Linked DNA regions of Beijerinckia sp. 28-YEA-48. The protein of the gene in region 1 binds, or shares a complex with, the protein of each later gene. Links are inferred from orthologs where the notes say so. Each region holds a gene or a part of one and is shown on either strand. Other genes may lie near its edges. The genes, in order: secY, secA and secG.

Region 1 (9,829 bases):
GGCAAAAAGCGGCGCCGTGAAAGGCGCCGCTAAAACGAAATTACTTCTTCTTGCCGGCGATTGGCTTCGCCTTGCCCTTACGGGTGCGGGCGTTGGTGTGCGTGCGCTGGCCACGAACCGGCAGCTGGCGACGATGACGCAGACCGCGATAGCAACCCAGATCCATCAAGCGCTTGATGTTGACGGCCACTTCACGACGCAGATCGCCTTCGACCATGTAATCGCGGTCGATGGTTTCACGAATCTGGAGCACTTCCGCGTCGGTCAGCTGCGACACGCGACGCTCGGCCGGGATACCGACCTTCTCGCAGATCTCACCGGCGTTCTTGGCGCCAATACCGTGAATGTACTGCAGCGCGATGATAACACGCTTGTTCGTGGGAATATTTACACCGGCGATACGCGCCATTGCTCTCTCCATATCGGCCAGCCGTAGCTGGCACTGGGTTATCCTGCGTCCGGTGGAGGCCGGCCCATGCAGGGGATTCCAACGTGCAAACGGTCCCGCAGCCTCATGCCAGAGGCCACCGGACCATTCGGTTTCGATGATAGCGCTCATATAAGGACTATGAGCGCCCTCGTCAACGCAAAAAGCCGGCTGTCAAGCCCGGAAACCGGGTTATGCCAGACAGACTAAGCCTTGGCCGACAGGGCCTCGTCGATCGCCTGCGACACACTGTCGATAGCGGCCATACCGTCGACGACCTTCAACGCACCATGACTGGCATAATAGGCCGAAACCGGAGCCGTCAGATCGCGATAGGCGTCCAGCCGGATCTTAAAGGCTGCCGGATTGTCGTCGGCGCGCACCGTGCCACCCGCTGCCTCGGTCTCCCGAGCCCGCTTTTCGATCCGGGCCAGCAAAGCGGCCTCGTCAACCTTCAGCTCAACAATGCTATCGAGGGCCATATCCTTTTGCGCCAACATTTTGTCGAGCGCCTCGGCTTGCGCGACCGTGCGCGGAAAGCCGTCAAGAATGAAGCCCTTGTGAGCATCGTCATCATTCAGCCGATCGGCAATGATGCCGACCACGATCTCGTCGGGCACCAGACTGCCCGCATCCATGAGGGCCTTAGCCTTCAGGCCAACCGGCGTCCCCGCTTTCACGGCCGCCCGCAGCATATCTCCTGTCGAGAGCTGCGGGATTCCGTGCTTTTTCATCAACCGCTCAGCCTGCGTGCCTTTACCGGCTCCAGGCGGACCAAGCAGAATCAATCTCATCGCCTTCTACCCCGCAGCTTCGCCTTCTTCACCAGGCCCTCATATTGTTGAGCCTGCAAATGTCCGTGGATATGCGCCACTGTATCCATCGTCACGCTGACGACAATCAGGAGCGACGTTCCACCGAAATAGAACGGCAGCGCTGCGTAGGAAATAAGCATTTCAGGTAACAGGCAGATAGCCGCGAGATAGGCGGCGCCGATCACCGTGATTCGAGTCAGCACTTCGTCGATATATTGAGCGGTGCGCTCGCCCGGCCGGATGCCCGGAATGAAGCCACCATGCTTCTTCAGATTGTCCGCGGTCTCGGTCGGATTGAACACGACGGCGGTATAGAAGAAGGCAAAGAACACGATCAGGCCGATATAGCACAGCATGTAGAGCGGCCGGCCATGGGCAAAATAAGCATTGACCGTCGCCAGCCAGCCGGTTGCGTCCGGCGTTGAAAAATTCGCCAAGGTCGTTGGCAGCAACAGCAGCGACGAGGCGAAGATCGGCGGGATGACACCGGCGGTGTTGATTTTCAGCGGCAGGAACGAAGTCTGACCTTCGTACATGCGGTTGCCGACCTGACGCTTCGGATAGGTGATGAGCAACCGGCGCTGCGCCCGCTCCATGAAGACGATGAACGCGGTGACGAGCAGCGCCATCAAGATCACGAAGATGATCAGGCCGGTGTTCAAAGCGCCCTGCCGACCCAATTCCAAGGTCGAAACGATGGCCGATGGGAAAGCCGCGACGATACCGGCGAAGATGATGAGCGAAGAACCGTTGCCAATGCCGCGCGCGGTGATCTGCTCACCAATCCACATCAGGAACATGGTGCCGCCGACCAGCGAAATCACCGTCGAGATCTGGAAGAACAGACCGGGATGGGCGACCACGCCCTCCTGCCCTTGCAGACCGATGGAAATACCCCAGGCCTGGAAAACCGCCAGCACCACCGTCAGATAGCGCGTGTATTGATTGATAACCTTACGGCCCTGCTCGCCTTCTTTCTTCAGCGCCTCGAACGAGGGTACGACTGACGTCAGAAGCTGCAGAATGATCGATGCCGAAATATAAGGCATGATGTTAAGAGCGAAGATAGCCATGCGCTGCACAGCGCCACCGGCAAACATATTGAACAGTTCCAACACGCCTTGCTGGCGGCCAGTGAAGCTCTGTTCGAAAGCGACCGGATCAATGCCGGGTAGCGGGATATACGTGCCGAGCCGATAAATAATCAGCGCGCCGAGGGTGAACCAGATTCGCTTTTTCAGTTCCTCGGCCTTGCCGATGGCCGAAAAGTTGATGGAGGCTGCGAGCTGTTCGGCTGCCGATGCCATATTTTCGCTCCGATGACGCCAGGACAGGCGTCGAAATGCATTTGTCTCTATAGCGTTTCAAAGTTTGGCGGAATCGCCAAACGCAATGAAGACGCGTCAAACTCGAGATTCTCGGCAAATCGCGTTTCGATCGAAACGTGATCTACCCTAGAACACGGGAACGGGGCGAAAGGCCTTAACCTTACGCCCCGTCCGAACTCATATGGCGGTTCTGAGCTTGATTGAAAAGCCCGCAAAACTGCGGATCAAGCGCCTTCGGCCGGGGCTTCGTTCAAGAGCTTAACGCTGCCGCCCGCCTTTTCGATGGCCGCAATGGCGGACTTCGACGCAGCGGCCACTTCGAAGGCCACTTTCGCCTTCAATTCGCCGCTGCCGAGCAGCTTCACACCGTCACGCGCCTTCGAGCAAACGCCCGCCGCGATCAGCGCCTCGAGGGTCACCGTCTTGGCGCCATCGAGCTTGCCAGCTTCGATAGCCTGCTGCACGCGGCCAACGTTGACCTCGTTGTAATCAGTGCTGAACGGAGCCGTGAAGCCGCGCTTCGGCAGGCGCCGATGCAGCGGCATCTGACCACCTTCGAAGCCCTTGATACGCACGCCTGAACGTGCGGTCTGGCCTTTGCCGCCGCGGCCGGCCTGCTTGCCCTTGCCGGAACCGATACCACGGCCGACGCGGGTGCGTTCCTGAGAGGAACCGGGATTGTCCCGAATGTCGTTGAGTTTCATCGCCCGGACTCCTTACTTGCCGTCGACGACGCGCACGAGGTGCGCAACTTTTGCGACCATGCCGCGAACAGCCGGAGTGTCCTCAACCGAAGAGCGACGGCCGATCTTATTCAGGCCGAGGCCCTTCAAAGTCGCGCGCTGTTCGAGCGGACGCCCAATCGGGCTCTTAAGCTGTTCGAGCGTGATTTGCTTGCTGGAAGAGTTTGCCATGTGACTGCCCTCCTCACGCGTCAGTTGCGTCGGCGTCGACGCCTTGGCGACGCGACTGCAGAACCGAAACCTTCAGATTGCGGCGCGCGGCAACAGTGCGCGGCGAATCTTCATGCTTCAGCGCATCGAACGTGGCGCGCACCATGTTGTAGGGGTTTGACGACCCCTGCGACTTGGCGACAACGTCATGCACACCGAGCGTCTCGAAAACAGCGCGCATCGGACCGCCGGCGATGATGCCGGTACCAGCCGGAGCGGCACGCACGACAACGCGACCCGCACCGTGGCGGCCACGCACGTCATGATGCAGAGTACGACCTTCGCGCAGCGGCACGCGGATCAGGCCACGCTTGGCGGCTTCCGTCGCCTTGCGGATAGCTTCCGGCACTTCACGCGCCTTGCCGTGGCCAAAACCGACCCGGCCCTTCTGGTCGCCGACAACAACCAGCGCGGCGAAGCCGAAACGACGGCCGCCCTTCACCACTTTGGCGACGCGGTTGATGTGCACCAAACGGTCGACGAACTCGCTATCGCGGTCATCGCGATCGCGGCGGCCACCGCCTTCAGAATCTCTTGCCATATTCTCTTTCCGTCACTTGCGCGGTTCTCATTGAACCGCTCGCTGGGATCGCCCGCACCACCTGGCGCGGGAAACACTTAGAAGTCGAGGCCGCCTTCGCGCGCCCCTTCGGCCAGCGCCTTGACGCGGCCGTGAAACATATAGGAGCCGCGATCGAACACGACTTCCTTGATGCCCGCCTTGCTGGCGCGCTCGGCAATCAACTTGCCGATCGCCTTAGCGGCATCCACGTTCGCACCGGTCTTGAGAGCCGAACGCTGATCCTTTTCGAGCGAAGAGGCCGCGACGAGCGTCGCACCCTTCTCGTCGTCGATGATCTGCGCATAGATCTGCTTGGACGTGCGATGCACGGACAAACGCGGCTTGCCATAAGCCCGGGCACGGATCGAGCGGCGGACGCGCGCCTTGCGGCGGGCGGCGACCTGATTGGTATTCGCCATCGCTGCGTCTCCTTACTTCTTCTTGCCTTCCTTGCGGAAGATGAATTCGCCAGCGTATTTGATGCCCTTGCCCTTATAGGGCTCCGGACCACGCAGCGAGCGGATTTCAGCGGCAACCTGGCCAACCTGACGACGATCGATACCCGAGATCGCCACTTCGGTCGGACGCGGCGTCACGATCGCGATGCCAGCGGGGATCGGATAGTTGACGTCGTGGCTGTAGCCAAGCGACAGCTGCAGGGTCTTGCCAACCACGGCCGCCTTGTAACCGACGCCGGTGATTTCGAGCTTCTTCTCGAAACCATTGGTCACGCCGGTCACCAGATTGGCGATCATGGCGCGCGACATGCCCCACATGGCACGGTCACGCTTGGAATTGCCACGCGGATCGACCTTGATCGCGCTACCATCGAGGGTAACAGCGATCTCCGGAGGAGCCGCGAACTTCAGTTCGCCCTTGGCGCCTTTGACGGCGACGTTCTGGCCATCGACCTTCGCGGTGACGCCGGACGGGATGGTGACGGGCTTCTTGCCGACACGAGACATGTTGATCCGTCCTCGCTCAGAAGACCCGGCAGAGCACTTCACCGCCGACGTTCTGCTCGCGAGCAGAATGATCGGCCATGACGCCCTTCGGAGTCGAAACAATGGTGATGCCGAGGCCGTTGGCGACGCGGGGCATCTGCGAAACGGCGGCGTAAACACGCCGACCGGGCTTGGAGACGCGCTGGATCTGACGGATCACAGGCTCGCCTTCGTAGTACTTCAGTTCGATTTCGAACTCCGAACGGCCATTGCCGTAATCGGTGGACGAATAACCGCGGATATAGCCCTCATCCTTGAGGACTTCCAGCACGTTAGCGCGCAAGCGCGAACCCGGCGTATTGACCGAGCCCTTGCGACGCATCTGTGCGTTACGGATACGGGTGAGCATATCGCCCAAAGGATCATTCATGATCTCGCTCCCTTACCAGCTCGACTTGACGAGTCCGGGGATCAGGCCCTTGGAGCCTAGTTCCCGAACGGCGATACGCGACATCTTCATCTTGCGATGGAAAGCACGCGGACGGCCCGTCACTTCACAGCGATTGCGCAAACGCGTTGCCGACGAATTACGCGGCACCTGCGCCAGCTTGAGAGAAGCGTCAAAACGCTCCTCAATGCTGAGGGATTCATCATTCACGATTTCCTTCAGACGCGCACGCCGGCCAGCGAACTTCTTGACCAGCCTTTCCTTGCGCTTCTGATTCTGTACTGCGCTCTTCTTTGCCATGAGCCTACCTCTTGATTCCGCGTTTGAGACCCGAAAGGGATTTCCCAGGCCTCACTGCCGGAACGGGAAGTTAAATGCGCGCAACAGGGCGCGCGCCTCGTCGTCGGTCTTGGCCGTCGTGCAGACAATCACGTCCATGCCAATAACCGAGTCGATCTTGTCGTAGTCGATCTCCGGGAACACCAGGTGTTCCTTGATGCCCATGGCATAGTTGCCATTGCCATCGAACGACTTCGGATTCAGGCCGCGAAAGTCACGAATGCGCGGCAGCGCGATCGTCACCAGACGGTCCAGAAACTCATACATCCGCGTCTTGCGCAAAGTCACCTTGGCGCCGATCGGCATGTTCTCGCGCAGCTTAAAGGTCGAGATCGCCTTACGAGCCTTGGTCACCACCGGCTTCTGACCGGAAATCAGCGCCAGATCGCCCGCAGCGGTCGTCACCTTCTTGGTGTCGTTGACGGCATCGCCAACGCCCATGTTGATGACGATCTTCTCGATCGTCGGCACTTCGAGGGGATTCTTATAGCCGAATTCCTCGATCATCTGCTTGCGTACGACTTCGTCGTAATGCTTGCGCATGCGCGGCAGATAGCCTTTCGGCACTGCCAGCGATTCAGCCGTCGCCAGGTTGGCGGGAGCTGCGGCTTCGCCGCGCTTCGCCTTGCCCTTGGCGGGCTTCTCGGTCGTAGCTTCAGCCATCGATCGTTTCTCCGGAACGCTTGGCGACACGAACCTTGCGGCCGTCGTCGAGAATCTTGAACGCAACGCGCGTCGGCTTGCCGTCCTTCGGATCAGCCACGGCGAGGTTGGACAGATGGACGGAGGCTTCCTTCGAGATGATGCCGCCTTCCTGGGTCTGGGTCTGACGCTGATGACGACGAACCATGTTGACGCCACGCACGATGGCGCGCTCTTCGGTCGGCATCACGCGCACGACTTCGCCCGAACGCCCCTTGTCGCGACCGGCGAGCAGAACGACCTTGTCGCCCTTCTTGATCTTAGCGGCCATTACAACACCTCCGGCGCGAGCGAGATGATCTTCATGTGGTTCTTGGCGCGAAGCTCGCGCGGAACCGGCCCGAAGATACGGGTCCCGACCGGCTCGCTCTGATTGTTGATCAGAACGGCGGCGTTGGAATCAAAGCGGATCACCGAACCGTCGGCGCGCTTGATGTCCTTGGCTGTACGAACGACAACCGCCTTCATCACGTCGCCCTTCTTCACGCGACCGCGCGGAATGGCTTCCTTGATGGAGACGACGATGATGTCGCCAACACCGGCGTAACGGCGTTTTGAACCGCCGAGCACCTTGATGCACATTACACGTCGTGCACCTGAATTATCCGCCACATCGAGGGCGGTCTGCATCTGAATCATGGCTTCAAGCCTTCCTTCTCAGATCGGTTTCCGGACCAGCTGCCTGCCCCGGACTACGCCTGAAGGGAGCCAAAGCTCCCTCGACCAGTCGTTTAAGCTTTTGGCGCCGCTTCCACAACGGCCCAACGCTTCAGCTTCGAAATCGGCTTCGACTCCACGATGGAGACGGTATCGCCGACCTTGTAAGCCTTATTCTCATCGTGCGCATGGTAGTGCTTAGTGCGGCGCACGGTCTTCTTGAGCAGCGGGTGCGTGAAACGGCGCTCGACCTTGACGACAACCGTCTTAGCCTGCTTGTCGCTCACGACGACGCCTTGGAGAATTCGCTTCGGCATCTCGTATGTCCTTACTTTGCGGCGCTGCGCTTTTGCGCCGCTAGAGTCTTGGCGCGGGCGATGTCACGGCGAACGACCTGGACGCGCGACGTATTGTCGAGCTGCCCGGTAGCGCGCTGAAAGCGCAGGTTGAACTGCTCCTTCTTCAGCTTCATCACTTCGTCGACCAACTGATCCTCGGTCATCGCGCGAAGATCGGAGACGCGTTGATTCGTTTTCATCTCGTTCCCCTTATTCGGCAATGCGCTGCACGAAGCGCGTCTTGATCGGCAGCTTGGCCGCCGCAAGAGTCATCGCCTCACGGGCGAGATCAGCGGGGACGCCGTCGATCTCGAACATGATACGGCCCGGCGCGACGCGCGCGGCCCAGAATTCCGGCGCGCCCTTGCCTTTACCCATGCGCACTTCGGTCGGCTTCTTCGACACGGGCACGTCCGGGAAAATGCGGATCCACACGCGGCCAGCACGGCGCATGTGGCGAGTCATCGCGCGGCGGGCCGCCTCGATCTGACGCGCGGTAATACGCTCCGGCTCAAGAGCTTTCAAGCCAAATTGGCCGAAATTGAGTTCGAAGCCACCCTTGGCATTGCCATGGATGCGGCCTTTGAAGGCCTTTCTAAATTTGGTGCGCTTGGGTTGCAACATGACTAAAGCTCTCGATGTCCGTCCGGCGCTTACGCAGCGTCGCGGTTATTGCGGCCTTCGCGGCCCTCACGACCTTCCCGACGCGGACGGCGTTCACCGCCACCACCACCGGCATCCAGTTCGCTCTGACGCTTATCCTGCGCCATCGGATCGTGCTCGAGGATCTCGCCTTTGAAGATCCAGACCTTGATACCGCACGTGCCGTAAGCCGTATGCGCGGTAGCAACGCCGTAATCCACGTCGGCGCGCAGCGTATGCAACGGCACGCGGCCTTCGCGATACCACTCGAGACGAGCGATTTCAGCACCGCCAAGACGGCCCGAGCAATTGATCCGGATGCCCTGGGCGCCCAGACGCATCGCCGACTGCACAGCGCGTTTCATGGCGCGGCGGAAGGCAACACGGCGCTCGAGCTGCTGAGCGATCGAATCCGCCACCAAGGTTGCATCGATCTCAGGCTTGCGCACTTCGACGATGTTGATGACGACTTCCGATTCGGTCAGCTTAGACACCAACTTACGGATTTTGTCGATATCGGCGCCCTTCTTGCCGATCACCACGCCCGGACGGGCGGAGTGGATCGTCACGCGACACTTCTTATGCGGGCGTTCAATGATGATCTTCGAGACCGCAGCCTGCTTCAGCGCCTTCATCAGCGCCGCGCGGATGGCAAGGTCCTCGTGCAGCAGCTTGGCGTACTCGCCACGCCCTGCGAACCAACGCGAATCCCAGGTGCGGTTAATGCCGAGACGCAGACCGACCGGATTGACTTTCTGACCCATCGTTCTCTCCTCAGGCCTTCGCTTCGCTAGGAACTTCGCGAACCACGATCGTCAGGTTCGAGAAGGCCTTCTCGATGCTGCCGGCGCGACCACGAGCACGGGCATGAAAGCGCTTCATGACCATGGCCTTGCCAACATGCGCCTCTGAGACGACCAGATCGTCCACATCGAGCGAATGATTGTTTTCGGCGTTCGCAATCGCGCTCTGCAGCGCCTTACGAACTTCGACGGAGATCCGCTTACGCGAAAACTCAAGATCGGCAAGCGCCGTCTCGACCTTCTTGCCGCGGATGAGCTGGGCAACGAGGTTCAGCTTCTGCGGGCTGACGCGCAGCATGCGCGCCACCGCTTTGGCCTCGTTCTCGCCGAGCTTACGTTCCATTTTCGGCTTCGACATATCAGCCTCTCTTCGCCTTCTTATCGGCGGCGTGGCCATGGAAAGTACGGGTCGGCGAGAACTCGCCGAACTTGTGACCGATCATGTCCTCGTTGATGTTCACGGGGATATGCTTGTGGCCGTTATGGACGCCGAACGTCAGACCGACGAACTGCGGCAGGATCGTGGAGCGGCGGCTCCAGATCTTGATAACTTCGGAGCGGCCGGAGGCGCGCGACGTTTCTGCCTTCTTGAGCAGATAGCCGTCGACGAACGGACCTTTCCAGATCGAACGCGTCATGGCTTAGCCCTTCTTCTTGCTCTTGTGACGCGAGGTCACGATGAACTTATCCGTCGACTTATTCGAACGGGTCTTCTTACCCTTGGTGGGCTTGCCCCACGGGGTCACCGGGTGACGACCACCTGAGGTACGGCCTTCACCACCGCCGTGCGGATGGTCGACCGGGTTCATGACAACGCCGCGGTTATGCGGACGCTGGCCGAGCCAACGGTTACGACCCGCCTTGCCGAGGT
Region 2 (10,336 bases), 3.9 Mb from region 1 along the record:
ACCGGCCCAGGCCCAATCGGCCGGCGTCCACATGCGGTCGCCCGGCTGCGGCAGAAATTCGTGGGTGAATTGCAGGCCAGGCAAATGGCCGATGAGCACGCGATGACCATGCAGCGCGCCCTTCGGCTGGCCGGTGGTACCAGACGTATAGACCATGAGGGCGGGATCGTCGGGCGTGCTGTCGACCGGCGTAAACGCGGCCGGCGCGGCCGCGATGGCTTTGTAGAAATCCACGGCGTCGCCATCATCACCATCGGTCGAGAGGATGATCTCGAGGCTGGCCGGCCGCGTGCCGGTGCGCAGTTTCTGCAAGCCGGCGTCATTGGTGATCAGCGCCTTGGCACCGGCATCGCGCAAACGATATTCGATCGCATCGATGCCAAACAACACCGCCAGCGGCACGGCGATGGCGCCGAGCTTGTAGAGGGCGAGATGCGCGACGGCGACATCGCTCATCTGCGGCAGCAGGATCGCGACGCGATCGCCGACCTTCACACCGCGCGCGATGAGCGCCTGAGCGAGACGATTGGAACGCTCGCGCAGGGCGCCATAGGAGACCGGCGCGAAATCGTCGCCACGCGCTTCCAGAATGGCGACGCGATCGGGCTCCCGCGCCGCCCAGCGATCACAGGTCGCAACGCCCATGTTGAAGCGCTGCGGCATGCGCCATTCGAAGGCGCGGATCAGCCGGTCGTAGTCGCGGATTTCAGGCAGCATCAAGCTTGGATCAGCTCCGGTAATCGCCGTTGATGGCGATATATTCCTTTGTCAGATCGCAGGTCCACACGGTGCCGCTGGCCTTGCCAACGCCGATATGGACACGCAGCTCGATCGCTTCGCCCCTCATATAGGTCGACACCTTCGCCTCGTCGTAGGAAGGATCGCGCAGGCCCTTGTGAGCAACGCGGATGCCGCCGAACCAGATGGCGAGCTTATCGCGATCAGCCTTCTCGCCCGCCTTGCCGACGGCCATGACGACGCGGCCCCAATTGGCGTCTTCGCCAGCGATCGCCGTCTTCACCAGCGGTGAATTGGCGATGGCGAAAGCCACCTTCTTGGCCGCTGTAGCGGTGGCCGCGCCCTCGACGATCACTTCGACGAACTTGCGACAACCCTCGCCGTCGCGCACCACCTGATGGGAAAGATCGAGCAGCACGGCATCGAGCGCCTTGCGGAATTCCAGCAAGCGGCGATCGGTGGCGCTGGCGATTTTCGGTGCGCCGCGCTTGGCGGCAGCTCCCGTGGCGAACAGCATCAGGCTGTCGGAGGTCGAGGTGTCGCTGTCGACGGTGATGGAATTGAAGCTGCCCTGCACCGACTTCGACAGCATGGCCTGCAAGGCCGCGGCGGCGATCGGCGCGTCGGTGAAGACATAGGACAGCATGGTCGCCATGTCGGGCGCGATCATGCCGGCGCCCTTAGCGATGCCGTTGATGGTGACTTCGACGCCGCCGATTTTGGCGCGCGCCGTGGCGACCTTCGGAAAGGTATCGGTCGTCATGATCGCGCGAGCGGCGTCGAGCAGACCATCCGGCGACGCCTGCTTCACCAGCTTGTCGAACACGCCCTTGAACTTGCTGGCGTCGAGCGGCTCGCCGATGACACCGGTCGAGGCGAGGAAAATCTCGCCCAACGGCGCGCCGGTGGCCTTGGCCGCCAGTTCGGCGGTGAATTTCGCCTGCTGCAGACCGGTCTTGCCGGTGAAGGCATTGGCATTGCCGGAGTTGACGACCAACGCCCGCGCCTTGCCGCCCTTCAGCTTCGAGCGGCACCATTCGACCGGCGCCGACGGGCATTTCGACCTGGTGAAGACGCCGGCCGCCTGGGTGCCTTTGTCCATCAGCGCCAGCATCACGTCGGTTCGGCCCTTGTAGCGGATGCCGGCCGCGGCGGTGGCGAACCGCACGCCCTCGATGGCGGGCAGTTCAGGATAGGATTTCGGCGCAAGCGGAGACACGGCGACGGACTGGGCCATGGAATTTTCCGGATTTCGGCCACGAAGGCCAGTTGGGCGAACGCCGCACTCCAAAACCGATCCGGCGCGCCAAAGCAAGAGGCAGAACCGGTTTCGGCGCGCCTATTTCTTTGGCTGCTCGGGTTTGGCGGCATCCGGCGCGGCTTGCGCCGGCTTGGCATCCGCCGTCATGCGCTCGATCTTGGCGGCGCTGCGCAGCTTCATGATCAGGTCCTGCTGGGCGCGCTGGACGACATATTGCGTCACCTGATCCTTCACCTGCTCGAAGGGCGGGAAGCTCTTGGTGCGCTTTTCCTCAACCTTGATGATGTGCCAGCCAAACTGGCTCTTCACCGGCTCGGAAATCTGGTTCGGCTCCATGGCGAAGGCCGCATTGGCGAATTCCGGCACCATCTGGTCCTTGGTGAACCAGCCGAGATCGCCGCCCTGGGAACCGGGGTCGCGCGACACTTCGGTCGCCACTTTGGCGAAATCTTCGCCGTCGCGCACGCGCTTCAGCGCCGTTTTCGCCTCCGCCTCGGTCTGCACCAGGATGTGACGGGCTCTGATCTCCGGCTCGCTGGTCTGCGCCTTGGCCGCCTGATCATAGACCGCCTTGAGGGCGGTGTCGGTCACAGCTTCCTTGCCCAGATTGGCGAAAAGCGTCTCCATCAGGGCCCGTTCGCGCATATATTTCAGCCGGCGCTGGAATTCGGCGCCATCGCCAAGCTTGTCGGCGTCGGCCTTGCGGGCAACCAGGATCATGTCGATCAGATAGTCGACCACATAGGCTTCGCGCTCGGCGCCTTGCAATTGGGCCGGTAAAGTGGCCCCAATGTCGTCCAACGCCAGTTTGACGTCATCGTCGGTGACTTCCTGACCGTCCACCTTGGCCAAAACCTTGGCTGTAGCCGGGGTGAGCCCTGCCAGAAAAATAGCAAGGCCGGCCGCGCCAAGCCACGGCCTAAAACGGTGAAATGTCATAGAAAGCTCCAGTAACGGCCATAGGATGGTAGGATTACTGAACCCACAATCTGTCAATTCCGTGAGTCGGACAAGCGAACGTCCCGCCTGCGCCGATTGGCCCGCCACTTCAAAGCACTCGTTTCATTGACAAGGGTGTACCCCGATCTTATTTCTCGCCCGTTTTGCGGCTCTCTGCCAGCTTCCCGCTGCGCCCGAGAGCACACCGCCCGACGCCTGGGCAGCGGAACAAGCTACAGCCGCCCGCTCGCCTAGAACGGCTCGCCGGATCAGAAGGGTTTTTGAATGTTCGCCGCCATCGCGAAAAAAATCTTCGGCTCCGCCAATGAGCGACGCCTGAAGCAATATGCGTCCAAGGTCGACGCCATCAACGCGCTGGAACCCGAAATCGCTAAGCTGAGCGACGACGAACTGCGCGCCTCGACGGAAAAATTCCGCGCCGAGCTCGCCACCGGCAAGACCCTGGACGACCTCCTGGTTCCGGTTTTCGCCACCGTCCGCGAAGCCGCCAAGCGCACCCTCGGCCAGCGCCATTTCGATGTGCAGCTGCTCGGCGGCATGGTCCTGCACGAAGGCTCCATCGCCGAAATGCGCACCGGTGAAGGCAAGACCCTGGTCGCCACCCTCGCCACCTATCTCAACGCATTGGCCGGCAAGGGCGTCCACGTCGTCACCGTCAACGACTACCTCGCCCGCCGCGACGCCGAATGGATGGGCCAGATTTACCGCTACCTCGGCATGACCGTTGGCATCATCGTCCACGGCATCGACGACGAGCAGCGCGCCACCGCCTATGCGGCCGACATCACCTACGGCACCAACAACGAATTCGGCTTCGACTATCTGCGCGACAACATGAAGTATGAGTTGGCGCAGATGGCCCAGCGCGGCCACAATTTCGCGATCGTCGACGAAGTCGACTCCATCCTGGTCGACGAAGCGCGCACGCCGCTGATCATTTCTGGCCCGTCCGAAGACAAGTCGGATCTCTACAACTCCATCAACAAGCTGATCCCCAACCTGGTGCGCGCCGATTACGAAATCGACGAGAAGCAGCGCACGGCGAATTTGACCGAAGCCGGCAACGAGCACATCGAGCAATTGCTGCGCGAGGCCGGACTGATCACCGATACGTCGCTGTACGACGCCGCCAACGTCACCATTGTCCATCACGTCCAGCAGGCGCTGCGCGCCCACACGCTGTTCCAGCGCGACAAGGAATATATCGTCCGCAACGACGAAGTCGTCATCATCGACGAGTTCACCGGCCGCATGATGCCCGGCCGCCGCTTTTCGGAGGGCCTGCATCAGGCCCTCGAAGCCAAGGAACATGTTACGGTTCAACCCGAAAACATCACCATGGCTTCGATCACCTTCCAGAACTATTTCCGCCTCTATAAGAAGCTTGCTGGCATGACCGGCACGGCGGCGACCGAAGCCAACGAATTCGCCGAGATCTACAAGCTCGACGTGGTCGAAATCCCGACCAACCGGCCGGTTTCGCGCATCGACGAAGACGACGAGGTTTATCGTTCGGCCGAAGAAAAGCTGAAGGCGATCGTCCGCGAAATCGAAGCGGCCAATGCCAGCATGCAGCCGCTGCTCGTCGGCACGACCTCGATCGAGAAGTCCGAACAGCTGGGAGAGTTTCTCAGCAAGCAGGGCTACAAGCAGATCAACTTCGACGATCCCAAGCAGCTCTCCAAGCTCTATGCCGCCGCCAACGCCGGCAAGCCGGCGAAACTCTACGCCATCCTCAACGCCCGCTTCCACGAACTGGAAGCCTATATCGTTGCCGAAGCCGGCGTGCCGGGCGCCATCACCATCGCCACCAACATGGCTGGCCGCGGCACCGACATTCAGCTCGGCGGCAACGTCGAAATGCGCGTCGCCCACGAGTTGAAGGACGTCACCGATCCGCAGCAGCGCGAGACGCGCGAAGCCGAGATCCGCAGCGAAATCGCCGCGTTGAAGGAAAAGGCCATCGCCGCTGGCGGCCTCTACATCATCGGCACCGAGCGTCACGAAAGCCGCCGTATCGACAACCAGCTGCGCGGCCGCTCCGGCCGTCAGGGCGACCCGGGACGTTCAAAGTTCTTCCTGTCGCTGCAGGACGATTTGATGCGCATCTTCGGATCCGAACGCATGGATTCGATGCTGACCAAGCTCGGCCTCAAGGATGACGAAGCCATCGTCCACCCCTGGGTGAACAAGGCGCTGGAGAAGGCGCAGCAGAAGGTCGAGGCGCGCAACTTCGACATCCGCAAGAACATTCTCAAATACGACGACGTGATGAACGACCAGCGCAAGGTCGTCTTCGAGCAGCGCCGCGAAATGATGGCGCAGGAAACGCTGGAAGAGACCGTCCACAACATGCGCTCCAATGTGGTGGACGAACTGGTCCGCAAACACGTCCCGGCCGATTCCTATCCCGAGACCTGGGATATCCCCGGCCTCACCGAAGAACTGAAAAACATTCTCAGCATCGAACCTCCCGTCGGCGATTGGGCGAAGGAAGAGGGCATCGACGGGGAACAGTTCAACGAGCGCATCGAGAAGGCGGCCGATACCGCCTATGCCGAGCGCGTCGAGAAGAACACGCCCGACGTCATGCGCTATGTCGAAAAGCAGGTCGTGCTGCAGGTGCTCGACCATTACTGGCGCGAACATCTCGTGCAGCTCGATCACCTGCGCCAGGTCATCGGCTGGCGCGGCCTCGCGCAGCGCGATCCGCTCAACGAATACAAGTCGGAAGCGTTCGACCTGTTCAACTCCTTGATCACCCGCTGGCACGAAACCGCGACCCAGCAGCTGATGCGCGTCGAAGTCTCGTTCGAGCCGGGCGCCAACCAGGATCCACTCGCCGGACAGGGTTACTCCGATCAGCCGCCGACGGCGGAAGATCTGGCCGCGATCGAGGCCATCAACGCGCAGATCGCCTCCGGTGAATTCTCCGCGACGGCCCTGGCGCCACTCTCCGCTCCGGTCCTTGCGGCGCCACGCAATCCCGACGATCCATCAAGCTGGGGTAAGGTCGGTCGCAACGAAGTCTGCCCCTGCGGCTCCGGCAAGAAGTTCAAACATTGCCACGGCGCGCTGGTCTGAGCTGACGTTCAGCATCACCGCCACATGATTGAGCCTCGGTTCTGATGAGCAGAACCGAGGCTTTTATTTTGCGGTGATTGAAAGCGCGGGAACCGTCAGGCTGTGACCATCATCTGATGGCGTCGCCGGTACGTTTCACCAACTCCGGATCGACGCGAATACCCAGGCCCGGGCACCCCGATGAACCGTGTATGAACGCCGCTGCCACGCTGCGTTCAGCAAACATCTTCTAATGTCGTCTCATCGCTTCAGTGACCTGCGGGTTTGGCAGAACTGAAACCGACACAGGAGATTTGCATGAGCTCGATTATCCGCAAGACCGTAACCGCCGCCGTCGCTGCCCTGGCGTTGGGTTCTGCGATGGTCGCTACCTCGACTTCGGCCGACGCTGGCTGGCGCGGCCGTGGCGGTTGGGGTGTCCCTGTCGCCGCTGGCGTGATCGGCGGCCTGGCGCTCGGCGCGATCGCCGCGCAGGCAGCGCAGCCGCGCTACTACGACGCCCCCGCTTATTACCCCGTGGCTGAGCCGCAGGCCTATTGCTACGTCGACCGCCGTCCGGCCTACAACGCTTACGGCGACTTCATCGGCTGGCGTCCGGTTCGCGTCTGTAACTAATCGCCAACCACGGCGTCACTGATCGTCGGTCCTGAACTTTACCCCGCCCCGCACCGCACAGGACCGTCGCAGCCCCTCCGGATCACCCCGTCCGGAGGGGTCTTTTTATGCGCCGCGCTATAGCGTTTCAAAGCTCGACGGAATCGTCGAGCGCCATGAAAGCGCGTCCAAATAAGAGGATCTAAGCAAAGAAAATGCCGCTGCCCTTGAGAGACAGCGGCATGCAAAATCCGACAAATTTCAAAGCTTCAGCGCGCCAGCGTCCCAGCCGGCAGCGGCTGCTGCGCCCCAGCGATGACTTGCGGCAGAGCCGACGTCTTCTGCCGTGGATCGACGATCTTGGAATTCTGCTCCGGTTGCTGCGCCGGCTGCTGGCGCGAAGACGAACGCGCTGCGGGCCGGACGGACGGGCGCGCGACAACCGGCGTCACCGCAGGTGTTGTCGAAGGCGTGGTCGACGCCGTCGTATCGGCGGACGTTGCCGGCGACGCGGCTTGCTCGTCGGCCTTCAGAATGTCGCCGATCCCCATCCAGCGCTGATAGAACGGCTTGTCGGTGGAAGCCGTGGCGGGCGCAGCGACAGGAGTGGCGGGCGCGAAAGCGGTGGCGGCGGGCACGGCCGGCACCGGCTGAACCGTTGAGCGGGCGACGGCCGTTGTTGCAGGCTGCGGTGCGGCGGCGGGCTGGGTCGCCTCCGGCGTCACCTTGGCGACGGCAGTGCGCGGCGCGGGCGCCGGCTTACCCTTCTCATCAAGAGCGATTTCAACCGGCCCGGCGGCGAGCGCCTCTGGCCGGCTGACCATGGAAACATGGGCGAACTGCGGGTTCTGGCCGCCGTCCGAATAAACCACCTTCACCGGCTTCACGCCGCTGGCGACGAGATCGGCGACTTTGGCTTCCTGGTCGCGGCGGCGTTCGGCGACAAGCGCGCTCACGTCCGCGTCTTGCACAGGCGCGCAACCAGCACCGTTCATCGAAGCCGAACCAAAAGCGTAGCGGCCATTACAGACGGCCACGCGCGGCTCGCGCTTGGACACCTCGAACTGGTCGTAACCTTCCTTGATTTCTTTCCAGAACGGCATGTTCGGATCGATACGATGCTTGGCGAGATTTTCCGGCGTCATGCGGAATGGCATCGACTGCATCTGGATGGCCTGCTGGCCACCGGAGAAAGCCTCGCGCGCGATCGCATAGATTTCGGCGATCTGTTCGTCGGTCATGGAGAAGCAGCCGGCCGACGAGCAGTCGCCATGCACCATGATCATGCTGCCGGTATAACCATGCGCCCGGTCATAGGCGTTGGGATAGCCGACATTGAACGACAGATAGTAGTTCGAATTCGGATTCATCTGCGCCGGCGTGATCGAATAGAAGCCTTCCGGCACCTGCCGGTCGCCTTCGCGGCGCTTTGGACCAAGCTGGCCGGACCAGCGGCACATCGGATAGGTCTTGAGATGAACGTAAGAGCCGTCAGCGGTCTGCTTCCAGATCTCGAGCTCGGACTCTTTCTTATAAGTCCGGATGAGGATCGGCGCGTTCTTCGACGAGCCCTTGGTCTGGATCAGCGCCAATGTCTCGGCCGGAATCGGCTGATAAGCCCTGGCACTGCGCAACCCGCCAGAATCCTGGCAGGCGGCAAGCACGCCGGCGACCACGAGCGCCGCCGCGATTTTCATCGCTTTCGCCGAAGTGGCGCTGGAAGCAAACTTCTTCAAAGTCATTGCGCAGCAAATCCGTCTAAACGGCGTTAGGAAAATTAAGCGGCCCGAACCGATTTACGGCCGTTATCGTTACACGCAGGTTACTGAGGCTGGATCGAATTCCCGGATAGGGTAAACGATATGTTAACTGTGCGGCGTCCTAGGGCAAAGGCGCATCAACAGAAACGCCTTCGCCAACCCATCAAAGCCGGCGACCGATCGCCAGAAACTTCTCTTCACGAGCCAGCCTGATCGCCTCTGGCGGCATGTTGTCCATGCTGCGCAGCGACGTCTCGATGGCATCGCCAGTCCACTGAATAGCTTTCTCCGGATCGCGGTGGGCACCCCCCATCGGCTCCGGCACGATGGCATCAATGATGCCGAATTTCAGCAAATCTTGGGCAGTAATCTTCATATTCGTCGCCGCATCCTGCTTGCGGGCGCTATCGCGCCACAGAATCGACGCCGAGGCTTCCGGCGAAGCCACTGTATAAATGGAATGTTCCAGCATCAGCACGCGATTGGCCGTGGCAATGGCGACGGCGCCGCCCGATCCGCCTTCCCCAACAATCACCGAAATATTCGGCACGCCGAGCTGCAGACAGGCATCGGTGGAGCGCGCGATGGCCTCGGCCTGGCCCCGCTCCTCGGCATCGATGCCAGGAAAGGCGCCGGCCGTATCGACCAACGAAATGACCGGAATGCCGAACCGGTCGGCCAATTCCATCAGCCGCACCGCCTTGCGATAGCCTTCCGGCCGCGCCATGCCGAAATTGTGCCGGAGCCGGCCTTCCGTGTCGGAGCCCTTTTCCTGGCCCATGACACAGACCGACTGGCCGCGAAAGCGGCCGAAGCCGCACACGATGGCTTCATCCTCGGCAAACTTGCGATCGCCGGCGAGAGGCGTGAAATCCTCGATCAGGCCTTTGATATAATTGCCAAAATGTGGGCGGCTTTGATGCCGCGCGACCTGCGTCTTCTGCCACGGCGTCAACTTGCCGTAGAGATCGCCGAGCGCCTTGGCGGCCTTGGCCTCAAGCTGCGTCAGTTCATCGCCAATGGCGATGCTGCCATCGCGATCGGCGACGGCGCGCAATTCGTCGACCTTGGCTTCAAGTTCGGCGACAGGTTTTTCAAAATCCAGATAGGAACGCATCGGCACCTGGGAAACTGAGCTATGGAGCGTTTTGCAGTTTGACCAAGTCAGTTAACCGGCCAAACGCCACAAAGACGTGTCAAAACAAAGAGCCGAGGCAAAATTACGGTTTTATCGCAATTTGCTCTGGGGTTGGCTCGGCGCGCGGAAACTGGCCTCCAGCCCCCTCGAAGTCAAGAAGATAGGCTCGGAAATGGACCTATTCGGACGGATCGTCGGCCAGCGGATGCAGGTCGCGCACCATGGCTTTCGTCCGCTCGTCCAGCACGTGGGTGTAAATTTGTGTGGTCGAGATGTCGGCGTGGCCCAAAAGCTCCTGAACCACCCGCAAATCGGCGCCGTTTTGCAATAAATGGCTGGCGAAGGCATGGCGCAGCACATGTGGGCTGATGCGGGCGGCGGCGATGCCGGCGGCCGCCGCCGTGGTTTTCAGGTCCCGGGCGAAGGCCTGGCGGGTCAGATAACCACTCTCGCTGTCGGCGGGAAACAGCCAGGGTTGAGTCGCCTGCCCGGGGCGCAGTTCGTCAAACAGCGCCCGATAGGCCGCCATCGCCTTTTGCGCCACGTCCGAGGTCGGCACGATCCGCTCGCGCCCACCCTTGCCACGGATGGTGAGCCATTGCTGCCGCGACGCCGCGCTCAGCGGCAGCGACACCAGCTCCGACACCCGTAGCCCGGTCGCATAGAGCAATTCCAACAGGCAGGACATGCGCGCCGCCCGCAGCCTCTCGCCGGCCGGGCGGCTAGGATCGTCGAGCCCCTCCTGCGCCACCTGCAACAGCCGGTCGACATCGGCGACCGTCAACACTTTCGGCAGCGGCC
Region 3 (9,817 bases), 1.2 Mb from region 1 along the record:
TGGTGCCATAGATGCCGGCGATCTTCGAACCGGGCTTCAGGCTCGCCTTGAAAGCACCGAGGCGCATGGTGCCGCCCAGGTCGCCTTCCGCGTGGCGCTGCTCGAGCTCGTTGCCGCGCATCCATTCGGTCATCAGCCCAACCACCGGCTCGGATGACGGGCCGAATTCGGTCGAACTCGCCTTGTCGATACCAGCCAAGGCGCGCGCCGCCTCGATCACCGCCATCTGCATGCCAAAGCAAATGCCGAAATACGGCACCTTGCGTTCTCTGGCGAAACGCGCCGCCAGGATTTTGCCTTCGGAGCCACGCTCGCCAAAGCCGCCCGGCACGAGAATGCCATGGACGCCTTCGAGATAGGGCGCCGGATCTTCCTTCTCGAACACTTCCGATTCGATCCAGTCGAGTTTGACCTTGACGCGATTGGCCATGCCGCCATGGGCCAGCGCCTCGATCAGTGACTTATAGGCATCCTTGAGGCCGGTATATTTGCCGACGATGGCGATGGTGACTTCGCCCTCGGGATTGTGGATGCGCTCTTCTACCCCAGCCCAGCGACGCATGTCGGGCTTGGGCGCCGGCTCGATGCCAAAAGCAGCGAGCACTTCGCGGTCGAGCCCGGCTTCGTGATAGGCGCGCGGCACGTCGTAGATATTGCCGACATCGCGCGCCTCGATCACGGCGCTCTCGCGCACGTTGCAGAACAGGCCGAGCTTGCGGCGTTCCTCGCGCGGGATCTCGCGATCGGTGCGGCACAGAAGAATGTCGGGCTGAATGCCGATCGAGCGCAGCTCCTTCACCGAATGCTGAGTCGGCTTGGTCTTCAACTCGCCCGCCGAAGGGATGAAGGGCAGCAAGGTCAGATGGACATAGATGCAGTGATTACGCGGCAGATCGTTGCCGAGCTGGCGAATCGCCTCGAAGAACGGCAGGCCCTCGATGTCGCCGACGGTGCCGCCGATTTCGACCAGAACGAAATCGACGCCGTCATTCCCTTCCAGGACGAATTCCTTGATGTGATTGGTGACGTGCGGAATCACCTGGACGGTGCCGCCGAGATAGTCGCCGCGCCGCTCCTTGGCGATGATCTCCTGATAGATCCGGCCCGTCGTGATGTTGTCGGACTTGCGCGCCGGCGTGCCGGTGAAACGCTCGTAGTGACCGAGATCGAGATCGGTCTCAGCGCCGTCATCGGTGACGAAAACCTCGCCGTGCTGATACGGACTCATCGTGCCCGGATCGACGTTGAGATAGGGATCGAGCTTGCGCAGGCGGACCGTGTAGCCCCGCGCCTGCAGCAGCGACCCCAGGGCCGCCGATGCCAAACCTTTGCCGAGCGAGGAGACCACGCCGCCGGTGATGAAAACGTACCGCGCCATGGGAACCGAGACCTATCCTTTCGTGATCGATTCGGGGAGGACTTTCGTACCACCCCACGGGATATACACAGCCGTGTTCAGACGACCGTCCAAAAGCAAGGGGCCGGCGAACCGGCCCCTTCTTGAAATCTCGAACCGCTTACCGTCCCGGCTGGGGCGGCTGCGGCGCGGCCGGAGCAGCTGGCGGTGCCGCCGGCGTCTCCATCCGCTGCAACTGATCAAACAACGAGCCGCCGGGCGCCGGCGCCTGGCCGGGCTGGGCCGGAGCAGTTTGGCTGGCCGGCTGGGCGCCATCCAGAACAGAGCCCGGCGCGCGATGGATATTCGCCAGAATTGTCAAAGCCAAGCTAGTCAGAAAGAAAATCGTACCAAGAATGGCCGTCGCCTTGGTCAGCGCATTGGCCTGGCCGCGGCCCGTCATAAAGCCCGAGCCACCACCAAGCCCGAGCGCGCCGCCCTCGGAGCGCTGCAGCAGCACCACCACGACAAGCGCGATCACAACCATAAGGTGAATGACGATAAGTACCGTATCCATGAAAATTCCGGGGTCTGGCGGCAAAACACCGCCTGCAAGCCTGTCACTTGGTGCCGGCTCTTACACGATGCAAGGGCCAAGGGAAACCCTGTTGCGAAACCCTATTGCGGCTCGATCCCCGCTGCCTTGGCCGATTCAATGGCGTTGCGCGCCTCCCGGGCCATCAGAGCGGTAAAATCAGCTGTTGATGTGGGTGCCGGAACAAAACCGAACGGCTCCAGCCTGGCAGGTAATTCCGGCCGGCTGGTGAAGGCGAAAATTTCGTCGGACAGGGTTTTGACGATCTCCTTGGGCGTCGCCACCGGCGCCAGGAGGCCAAACCAGATCGATCCTGGCTGAAACCCCGTGGCGCCCGATTCGGCCACTGTCGGGGCATCTGACAGGGTTGGCGCGCGCTTCTGGCCCGTCACCGCGAGAATTCTCAGTTTCCCCTCCTTGGCGGGCGCGACGGTCGTCACCGCCGTGGCAATGCCAAGACCGACCTCCCCCGCCATCAAGGCCGCGGCCACCGCCGCCTCGCCCTTGTAGGACACCGTGACCATGTCGAGGCCGTAGCCACGCTTGAAGCTTTCGACCGTGAGGCGGTTGCCGGCGGCGAAGACCCCGGCGTTGAACTTGCCCGGATTGGCGCGCACCTGCGCCAGAAGCTCCGGCAGGGTCTTGACCGGGCTACTGGCCGGCACGGCGATGAAATACGGGCTCTCCACCACCTGCCCGATGGCCACGAGGTCCTTTTCCGGATCGGTCGCCGGATTTTTGAACAAGGCGCGGAAGGTCGGCAACGAGGGCGTCGTGAACAGCAACGTCAAACCGTCGGGCTTGGAGCGCGCCACATAGGTCGGCCCGATCAACGCATCCGCACCGGGCCGGTTCTCGACGATGACGGTCTGCTTGAAGCGCTGGTTCAGATGTTCGGCGAAATAGCGCGCGATCGTGTCGGCGCTGCCCCCTGGCGGGAGAGCGATGATGATCCGGATGGGACCGGCCGGATAATCCGCCGCCGAGACGGCGGACGAGGCGATCGCCGCACTCAGAAAGGCGATCGCGCGAAATGCAGACGCTAAAAAGCCTGTTTTTTTGACCTTGCTCATATTTCCCCCTGCCGGTCATTGCCGAGCAACTTTTGTTTGTTGAGACTGTCGTAGCGCCCCCGAAGGGCCGCAGCAAGTTGGCGAGGAAACGATGCTTAAACTCTACACGGCTCGCAATTCCATCTGCACCCAGAAGGTGTTCATCACTCTCGACGAGAAGGCGATCCCCTATGAGATGCAGAACGTCAATCTGTTCACCAACGAGCAGTACAGCCCGGAATATCTGAAGCTCAATCCCAAGGGCGTGGTCCCAACCCTGGTCGATGGCGGCAATGCGGTCGTCGAGTCGACGCTCATTTGCGAATATCTCGACGAGACCCATCCGCAAAAGCCGCTGATCCCCGCCGATGCCTTTTCACGCACGCGCATGCGACTGTGGTCGAAACTGATCGACGAGCAGATTTTCGAAGCGACGCGCGAGATCAGCTTCTCAGCGCATTTCCGTTACAAAATGCAGAACATGACCGAGGAACAACGGCAGGTGCGCTTCACCAATGTCGGTGATCCGGAGCGGCGCGCCAGATTTCTATCGACCTACGAACATGGCGTCGAAAGCCCCTATGTGTTTCAGGCCATCGGCCACTTCGAGAAAGCCTTCAAGGCGATGGACGTAGCGCTGGCGGAAGGCGGTCCATGGCTGGTCGGATCATCCTATACCCTGGGCGACATCAACATGGTGCCCTATGTCGCCCGCCTCGCCTATCTCGACCTACTCGACATCTGGATCGCCGAGCGACCGCGCGTACAGGATTGGTGGCAACGCGCCAAGACGCGGCCGAGCACCATCGAGGCGATCAACAATCGCCTGACGAAGGATGAGACTGAAGAGATGCAGGCCTATGGCCACAAACTGCGCGATGCGATCGCGCGGCGGCGTGCCGAATATCTGTCGACGGCGAAACTTTAAGTTATGGATTTGCCCGATAGAGCGGCCCGTCCATGTTCCTTTTGTCTCATCGATGTATCGACCAGGGAAATCGCCATGGCGATTTCTTGGCCGGCATGAGCTCGATAGGCAGATTGCCTTTACTGATATACGCCAATGCGCGCTCGTACCGCGACTTTGTCATCAACTTCTGGTCCTCAAGCACGGCGATAATTTCAAACACTTGTTCGTGACTGGCTGGTACGTCGTCAGTATTCCAAGTACTATCAAACAATCCGAGATGAACCGAACTATCAATACAAAGAAGTCTGCGGCCAGTTTTCGCTAAAGACCGTTCGTGCAAGATCGTCATCTGCCAATCGATATCGTATGGCGTGTGATGAGGGAGTGGTAAAAACTCCAGCAGCGTTTCCGTTCTCATCAGATAGAAGCAACCACGCTCAGCTTTCTTTGTCTTGCCGATAACCTTCTGGCTGCCGATATGGAAAACATGTCTTTCGGAAGCCGCGTGCTCCACGGAGTCATGCCCACTCAGAATAGCTACGCTTGGGTCCCCTGCAAGAATGTCTATCAATGACCTGAGCGAATGCTTGAAAAACATATCGCCATCGAAGATCGCGACATAATCCGGAGCGTTATGACAGGCGAAGGTAGAGGCTTGCGTGACCGCTGAACCGAATACGTTCAGCGCATACGGAATACCCATGTTTCTTGGAAATGCGATCTTGAAAATACTGTGGCGGTCCCACGAAACGTTCTCGATCACGCGCTTGGTTTCACGGTCGCTCCCGTTGTCAAAGATCCATATACCTGCTTCGACGCCCTCAAGGCGAGGCAACAACGAAGCTAGGCTTACAGAGAACAAATCGCCACGATTCCAGACGGTATAGAATACGGCCAGCGAAGGAAGAGATGTGTCCGGCATTGACCTATCAGCGATTGACGACACGTACCTCCATATATTCATGGCTTCATCACAGTAGCAACTCCGATCAGACCCACGGCAGCAAGCTGCGCGACGCGATCGTACGGCGTCGTGCCGAATATCTATCGATGGCGAACTTTAGGCCGCGACCTTCCGGCGACGCGTGCTGGTGGCAGGAGGCTTCGGCGCTTCCATCGGCGGCATGGCGTCGGCCACTTCGCGAAACAGTGAGCGCAGCCAGGCGATAGCCGGATCGCGCTCCTGATATTTGTGCCATTGCAGCTTTTCGGCGAAGGGCGGAATCTCGACCGGGCATGGCAGCACGCGTACCGGCACGCGTTGCGCCAATTGCCGCGCCAGCCGCGTTGGCAGGGTCGCGATCCGCGATGTGCCAATGACGAACTCCGGCACCAGCGTGAAGCTTGGCGCGATGATATCCTGGCGGCGCGTCCGCTTGCCAATGGACAGCAGTTGCGCATCGATGGTGACACGGCGTCCCCCGCCCCACTCGACCGCGACGTGAGAAGCCTCGAAATAGTGATCGGCGGTGAGCGCGCCACCGGCGGGCTTATAATCGGCACAGACCACGCAGGAGAATGAATCCTCGAACAGTGTTTCGGTTGGATGGCCTGGCACGGTTGAGAACTCCGGCGTGATCAGCAATTCCACCTCGCCGCTCTCCAGCCGCTCCGGCGACTGCGCCGACTTCACACGCAGATCGAACTGCACCAGTGGCGCGATCCGCGCCGCGCGGCGCGTCACTTCAGAGAGAAACACGCCCATGACGTAGTCCGACGACTCGATGACGAAGCGCCGCTCCGATGTCGCTGGATCGAAAGAAGGCCGCACCTGCGTGATCGTCTGGATTTGCATCAGCACGTCACGTACCGGCTTGGTCAATTCCAAAGCCAGGGGCGTTAGTACCTGCGTCTTGCCGACAGGCACCAACAGCTGGTCTTCGAAATAATCGCGCAGGCGGGCGAGCGCGCAACTCGTCGCCGGCTGGCTCAAGAACAGCTGTTCGGCGGCACGGCCGACACTGCGCGTGGCCAGCAAGGTGTCGAGTACGACGAGCTGGTTGAGGTCGAGCTTGTTGAAACGCACGAGGCAGCTCCATTTATTTGTTAAATGTAGAATATTGAAACAATTAATTTTGTAAATACTGAGCTGTCGCCAATAGTCCGCCGCATAACGGCCGGGAGGCCTATCGGAGGGGCGGCTATGAGGGATACCGGCAGCGCTTACTCGCCTTGGTCACAATGGGGCCTCGTCGCCACATTGACCGTGGTGACCATGCTGGCGCAGATCGACAAGAACATTCTGGTGCTGATGGTCGGGCCGATCCGCGCCGATCTGGGCATCAGCGACGTGCAGATCAGCTTTCTGATCGGCGCCGCTTTCGCCATCGCCAACATCCTGGTGGGGCTGCCAGCCGGCTGGCTGGCCGATCGCTTCGATCGCCGCCTCATCATCGTGGTGGGCGTCCTGATCTGGTCGTTGGCGCTCGCCGCCAATGCGGCAGCCTCCGTCTTCCTCGCACTCGTCGTCGCACGCATCGTCGTCGGTGCCGCCGAAGCGCTGATCCCACCCGCCTCCTATTCGCTGATCCGCGATGGCGTCGAGGAAAGCCGCCGGGCACGCGCCCTCTCCGTCTATACGATGGCGATCATGCTCGGCACCGGCCTGTCGCTGGTTCTCGGCGGGCCATTGATGAGCGCCATCGAAGCGGCCGGCATCAATTCCTTGCCGATCATCGGCAAGGTTTCGCACTGGCAGGCGACGCTCTTCATCATCGGTCTCGCCGGCCTGCCGATTGCTCTGCTGATATTCCTCAACAAGGACCCGGGCCGCCCGAGCAACACCGGCAAGAGCGACAAGCCCGCCGTCTCGGCCGTCGCCAACTATCTCATGGCGCGCAAGGGCATTTTCATTCCGTTGCTCGTCTTTTCGGTCATGAACGCCATGATCAATTTTGCCCTGGCGACATGGATCCCCACGGTGGTCACCCGCCAGTTTCATCTCGGCATAAAAGAGATCGGCCTCATCCAAGGCGGCATGCTGTTGACCATCGGCCCGCTCGGTCTGTGGTTGGCGGGACTGGCCATGGATCGTAAGGCGACCGGCAGGCGCGCCTCGTCGGCCGCTCTCGTCGGCATCATCGTCACCATCACTTTGACCGCCTTCACCATCTCCCTGTGTCTTTCCAACACGATCAGCTGGTTCTGGTTCTTCGATGCTTTGGTGGTGCTGTGCTCGACGACCTATCTCGCCGTCGGCTCGACCATCGTTGCCCGGACAGTGCCGGCGCATTCGGTGGGGCTCGTGATGGCGCTAGTGCTCGTGCTCAATGGTTTGATGGGTCAGGGTCTTGGCCCCACCCTCATCGCCTTCGTTGCGCAGCAGCTCTACGGCACCGGTCCCAACGCCTTGGCGAGCGCCATGGTGCTGGTCTTCGCCTGCGCCGGGGCGATCGCTTTGATCGCAGCCATCTGGCTCTACACCGCGCTGCTGCGGCAGGAGCAAGCCTCGGCCCCTGCGCTCGCGCAGACACCGGCGGCCTGAGCGAAGACCAAGGAGCAAGGCCAAGGCCAAGGAGATGCAGATGGAGTGGGATGTGATCGTCGTCGGCGGCGGGCCTTCGGGCCTGACCATGGCGGCGGAACTGGCGGCATCGGGCGTCAAAACCCTTGTTCTCGAGCGACGGGTGGAAGGCGTGCAATCACGCGCCGGCACGATCCTGCCCCGCATGTTGGAACTGTTCGATGCGCGCGGCATCGCCGAGCGCTTCATCGAACGAGCCCGCCAGATCACCGACTTCCCCTTCCGCAAGTCGCACATCTGGGCCGGCTTCGATCCAATCGAATGGAAATATCTGGAAACACGGTTCGGCTTCGGGCTCGGCCTGCCGCAGAATATCACCGAGGAGATATTGCAAGGCTGGGCGCTTGAAAGCGGCGCGGAGCTACGCTGGGGCGCTGAAGTGCGCACGCTTCGGCAGCAAAGCGACAGCGTCGAAGTGGATGTCGCGGATACGTCCGGCGCGATCTCCACCTTGAAGGCGCGTTATCTGATTGGTGCCGATGGCGGCCGCAGCGTGGTGCGCGCGCAGCTGGGCCTTCCCTTCGAAGGCACATCGGGCACGTTTCGCGGCATTGTCATTGATGCGGAACTGCAAGCGCCATGGCCAGGGCCGATCGGCAACGACAACGAAATGGGTTGGGCGCGCGGCTATGCCTTTGGCGATGGCATCACCCGCTTCAACATCGTCCATCGCGACCGCCGCCACGCGGCAAAAGACGAGCCGGTGACGCTGGAAGAAGCCCTGCAATGCCTGCGCGACGTGCTTGGCAGCGACTTTGGTATCAAGGGCTTTCGCTGGGCGTCGCGCTTCGACGATCAGTTGCGGGCCGTACCGCGCCTACGCGAGGGCCGCGTCTTCCTGGTCGGTGAATCCGCCCGCATCCACTATCCCGCCAGCGGCGTTGGCATGAATTTCTGCCTGCAGGATGCCTTCAATCTCGGCTGGAAGCTCGCCCATGTGGTCAAGGGCCTCGCTGATGAAAGCACGCTCGACAGCTACGATACCGAGCGCCTGCCGGTCATGCACGCCTTGCTCGAAAGCGTGAAGACGCAATGCGTGCTACAATTCAATTTCGGGCCGGAGGGCGTGGCGATGAAGCGACGCTTCAGCGAACATCTGCTGCCGCTGCCTGACGTACAGCGCAAGCTGGTGCTGGAACTCTCCGGGCTCGAAGCGCCCTATCCGAGCGCCTCCGGCAGCCATCCGCTAACCGGCGCGCGCTGCCCCGACGTAGATGTGATGACGCGCGATGGCCGCTCGACGCGCATCACCGAAATGCTGCGCGATCGCCAGTTCGTGCTGCTCGATCTCGAAGGCTACGGCCGACAGTTCGACGCCCTGCCCGTCGCCGGGCGGCCGATCGCCGTTCATCGCGTCTGCCTTGGACGCGTACCCCAGGCCCTGGATGAGGTCAAAGGCCTGTTGGTGCGGCCCGACGGCTATGTGGCCTGGGCCAGTACACAGGCCAACCAGCTCGCTGCTGTTGAAGCGCAGCTCAATACATGGCTGAGGTAATGAGCATGGAGAAACAACCCACTCTGTTGAGCGGCGGCTGGATCCTGAGCATGGATCCTTCGATCGGTGATCTGCGCAAAGGCGACATCCTGATCGAGGGCGAACGCATCACAGCCGTCGCGCCGCAGATCGACGCGCCGCAGGCTGAGCGTATTGACGCCAGCGGCATGATCATAGTGCCCGGCTTCGTCGATACCCATCGCCACACCTGGCAGACCTGCGTCCGCCATCGCTATGCGGAGATCGATCCGCAGATCTATTTCCGCGAAATGCTCGGCGCCAAGGGCGCTGCCTATCGGCCGGAAGACGTCTATGTCGGCACGCTGCTCGGCGCCGTCGCGGCATTGGAGAGCGGCATCACCACCATGCTCGACTGGTCGCATGTGCAAAACAGCCCGGAGCATTCCGACGCCGCCATCTTCGGCCTGCGCGACGCCGGCATTCGCGGCGTCTTTGGCCATGGCTGGCCGCTGGTAGAGGGCGACTCATGGATGTTCAGCAGCCAGCGGACGCACCCCTCGGACATCCGCCGGCTGCGGCAGCAATATTTCTCGTCCGACGATCAGCTGCTGACGCTCGCCATGGCGGGGCGCGGGCCGGAAATGGCGCAGCGCGAGGTCTGGCTCGATGACCTCCGTGTCGCGCGTGACCTCGCCATTCGCTCGACCATCCACATGGGCGCCTATGCGCGCAATGGCGGCGTGCGTGCCATCGCGCAGATGCACGAAGCCGGCGTGCTCGGCGACGATATGACCTTCGTGCATTGCTGTTTTTGCGGCGACGACGAAATCAAAATGATGGCCGACGCCGGCGTCAGCGCTTCGCTCGGTGTCCATTGCGAGATGAATTCGCAGGGCATCGGCGACATTCCCTTCGACCGCTTGCTCGCTGCCGGCATCAAGCCCA

The links.
Region 2: the proteins of secY (region 1) and secA are in contact, whole or in part, in a crystal structure (PDB 3DIN), measured with the Thermotoga maritima proteins. The link is inferred for Beijerinckia sp. 28-YEA-48 from one-to-one orthologs. Residues at the interface, in WP_004081795.1 of Thermotoga maritima: Glu108, Gly109, Glu110, Glu111, Ala236, Glu237, Arg238, Arg239, Ile240, Thr241, Ile242, Gln243, Tyr244, Ala245, Arg246, Arg247, Val248, Thr249, Gly250, Arg251, Arg252, Val253, Tyr254, Gly256, Ala257, Ser258, Thr259, Tyr260, Leu261, Pro262; in WP_004082002.1 of Thermotoga maritima: Glu261, Ala262, Arg263, Lys300, Ala301, Arg302, Thr303, Ile304, Ile305, Leu323, Tyr324, Asp325, Pro326, Val329, Ser330, Tyr333, Ile336, Lys340, Phe345, Val349, Glu363, Phe364, Tyr374, Ser375, Gly376, Gly377, Glu393, Ile395, Thr482, Ser483.
Region 3: secY (region 1) and secG share a complex: the UniProt entries of both Escherichia coli proteins name them as parts of the sec protein translocase complex. The link is inferred for Beijerinckia sp. 28-YEA-48 from one-to-one orthologs.

Annotation. Positions count from the first base shown.
Region 1 is NZ_FNSI01000001.1:737,147-746,975, reverse strand. Bases 384-3,273 are described here. They hold secY (preprotein translocase subunit SecY), read right to left. Parts: upstream 2,550-3,273; coding sequence 1,218-2,549; downstream 384-1,217. Other genes in these bases: rplO (50S ribosomal protein L15), read right to left, coding at 2,795-3,273; BLW50_RS03520 (adenylate kinase), read right to left, coding at 634-1,221; rpsM (30S ribosomal protein S13), read right to left, coding at 384-409. Outside these bases: more of rpsM, read right to left, coding at 41-383; more of rplO, read right to left, coding at 3,274-3,274; rpmD (50S ribosomal protein L30), read right to left, coding at 3,287-3,484; rpsE (30S ribosomal protein S5), read right to left, coding at 3,498-4,064; rplR (50S ribosomal protein L18), read right to left, coding at 4,142-4,504; rplF (50S ribosomal protein L6), read right to left, coding at 4,517-5,050; rpsH (30S ribosomal protein S8), read right to left, coding at 5,067-5,459; rpsN (30S ribosomal protein S14), read right to left, coding at 5,472-5,777; rplE (50S ribosomal protein L5), read right to left, coding at 5,829-6,359; rplX (50S ribosomal protein L24), read right to left, coding at 6,472-6,789; rplN (50S ribosomal protein L14), read right to left, coding at 6,789-7,157; rpsQ (30S ribosomal protein S17), read right to left, coding at 7,250-7,492; rpmC (50S ribosomal protein L29), read right to left, coding at 7,504-7,713; rplP (50S ribosomal protein L16), read right to left, coding at 7,724-8,137; rpsC (30S ribosomal protein S3), read right to left, coding at 8,167-8,919; rplV (50S ribosomal protein L22), read right to left, coding at 8,930-9,316; and 2 more genes. UniProt on the Escherichia coli protein: The central subunit of the protein translocation channel SecYEG. Consists of two halves formed by TMs 1-5 and 6-10.
Region 2 is NZ_FNSI01000001.1:4,654,548-4,664,883, reverse strand. Bases 2,847-6,243 are described here. They hold secA (preprotein translocase subunit SecA), read left to right. Parts: upstream 2,847-3,223; coding sequence 3,224-6,043; downstream 6,044-6,243. Other genes in these bases: BLW50_RS21900 (peptidylprolyl isomerase), read right to left, coding at 2,847-2,938. In the rest of the region: BLW50_RS21910 (AMP-binding protein), read right to left, coding at 1-717; bifunctional glutamate N-acetyltransferase/amino-acid acetyltransferase ArgJ, read right to left, coding at 728-1,975; more of BLW50_RS21900, read right to left, coding at 2,078-2,846; BLW50_RS21890 (hypothetical protein), read left to right, coding at 6,341-6,658; BLW50_RS21885 (L,D-transpeptidase family protein), read right to left, coding at 6,907-8,379; BLW50_RS21880 (acetyl-CoA carboxylase carboxyltransferase subunit alpha), read right to left, coding at 8,561-9,514; BLW50_RS21875 (site-specific tyrosine recombinase XerD), read right to left, coding at 9,714-10,336. UniProt on the Escherichia coli protein: Required for protein export, interacts with the SecYEG preprotein conducting channel.
Region 3 is NZ_FNSI01000001.1:1,951,198-1,961,014, forward strand. Bases 216-3,093 are described here. They hold secG (preprotein translocase subunit SecG), read right to left. Parts: upstream 1,914-3,093; coding sequence 1,518-1,913; downstream 216-1,517. Other genes in these bases: BLW50_RS09220 (CTP synthase), read right to left, coding at 216-1,378; BLW50_RS09230 (Bug family tripartite tricarboxylate transporter substrate binding protein), read right to left, coding at 2,015-3,004. Also shown: more of BLW50_RS09220, read right to left, coding at 1-215; BLW50_RS09235 (glutathione S-transferase family protein), read left to right, coding at 3,096-3,911; BLW50_RS09240 (glycosyltransferase family A protein), read right to left, coding at 3,958-4,815; BLW50_RS09245 (LysR family transcriptional regulator), read right to left, coding at 4,954-5,919; BLW50_RS09250 (MFS transporter), read left to right, coding at 6,037-7,377; BLW50_RS09255 (FAD-dependent monooxygenase), read left to right, coding at 7,418-8,911; BLW50_RS09260 (amidohydrolase family protein), read left to right, coding at 8,917-9,817. UniProt on the Escherichia coli protein: Subunit of the protein translocation channel SecYEG. Overexpression of some hybrid proteins has been thought to jam the protein secretion apparatus resulting in cell death; while this may be true it also results in FtsH-mediated degradation of SecY.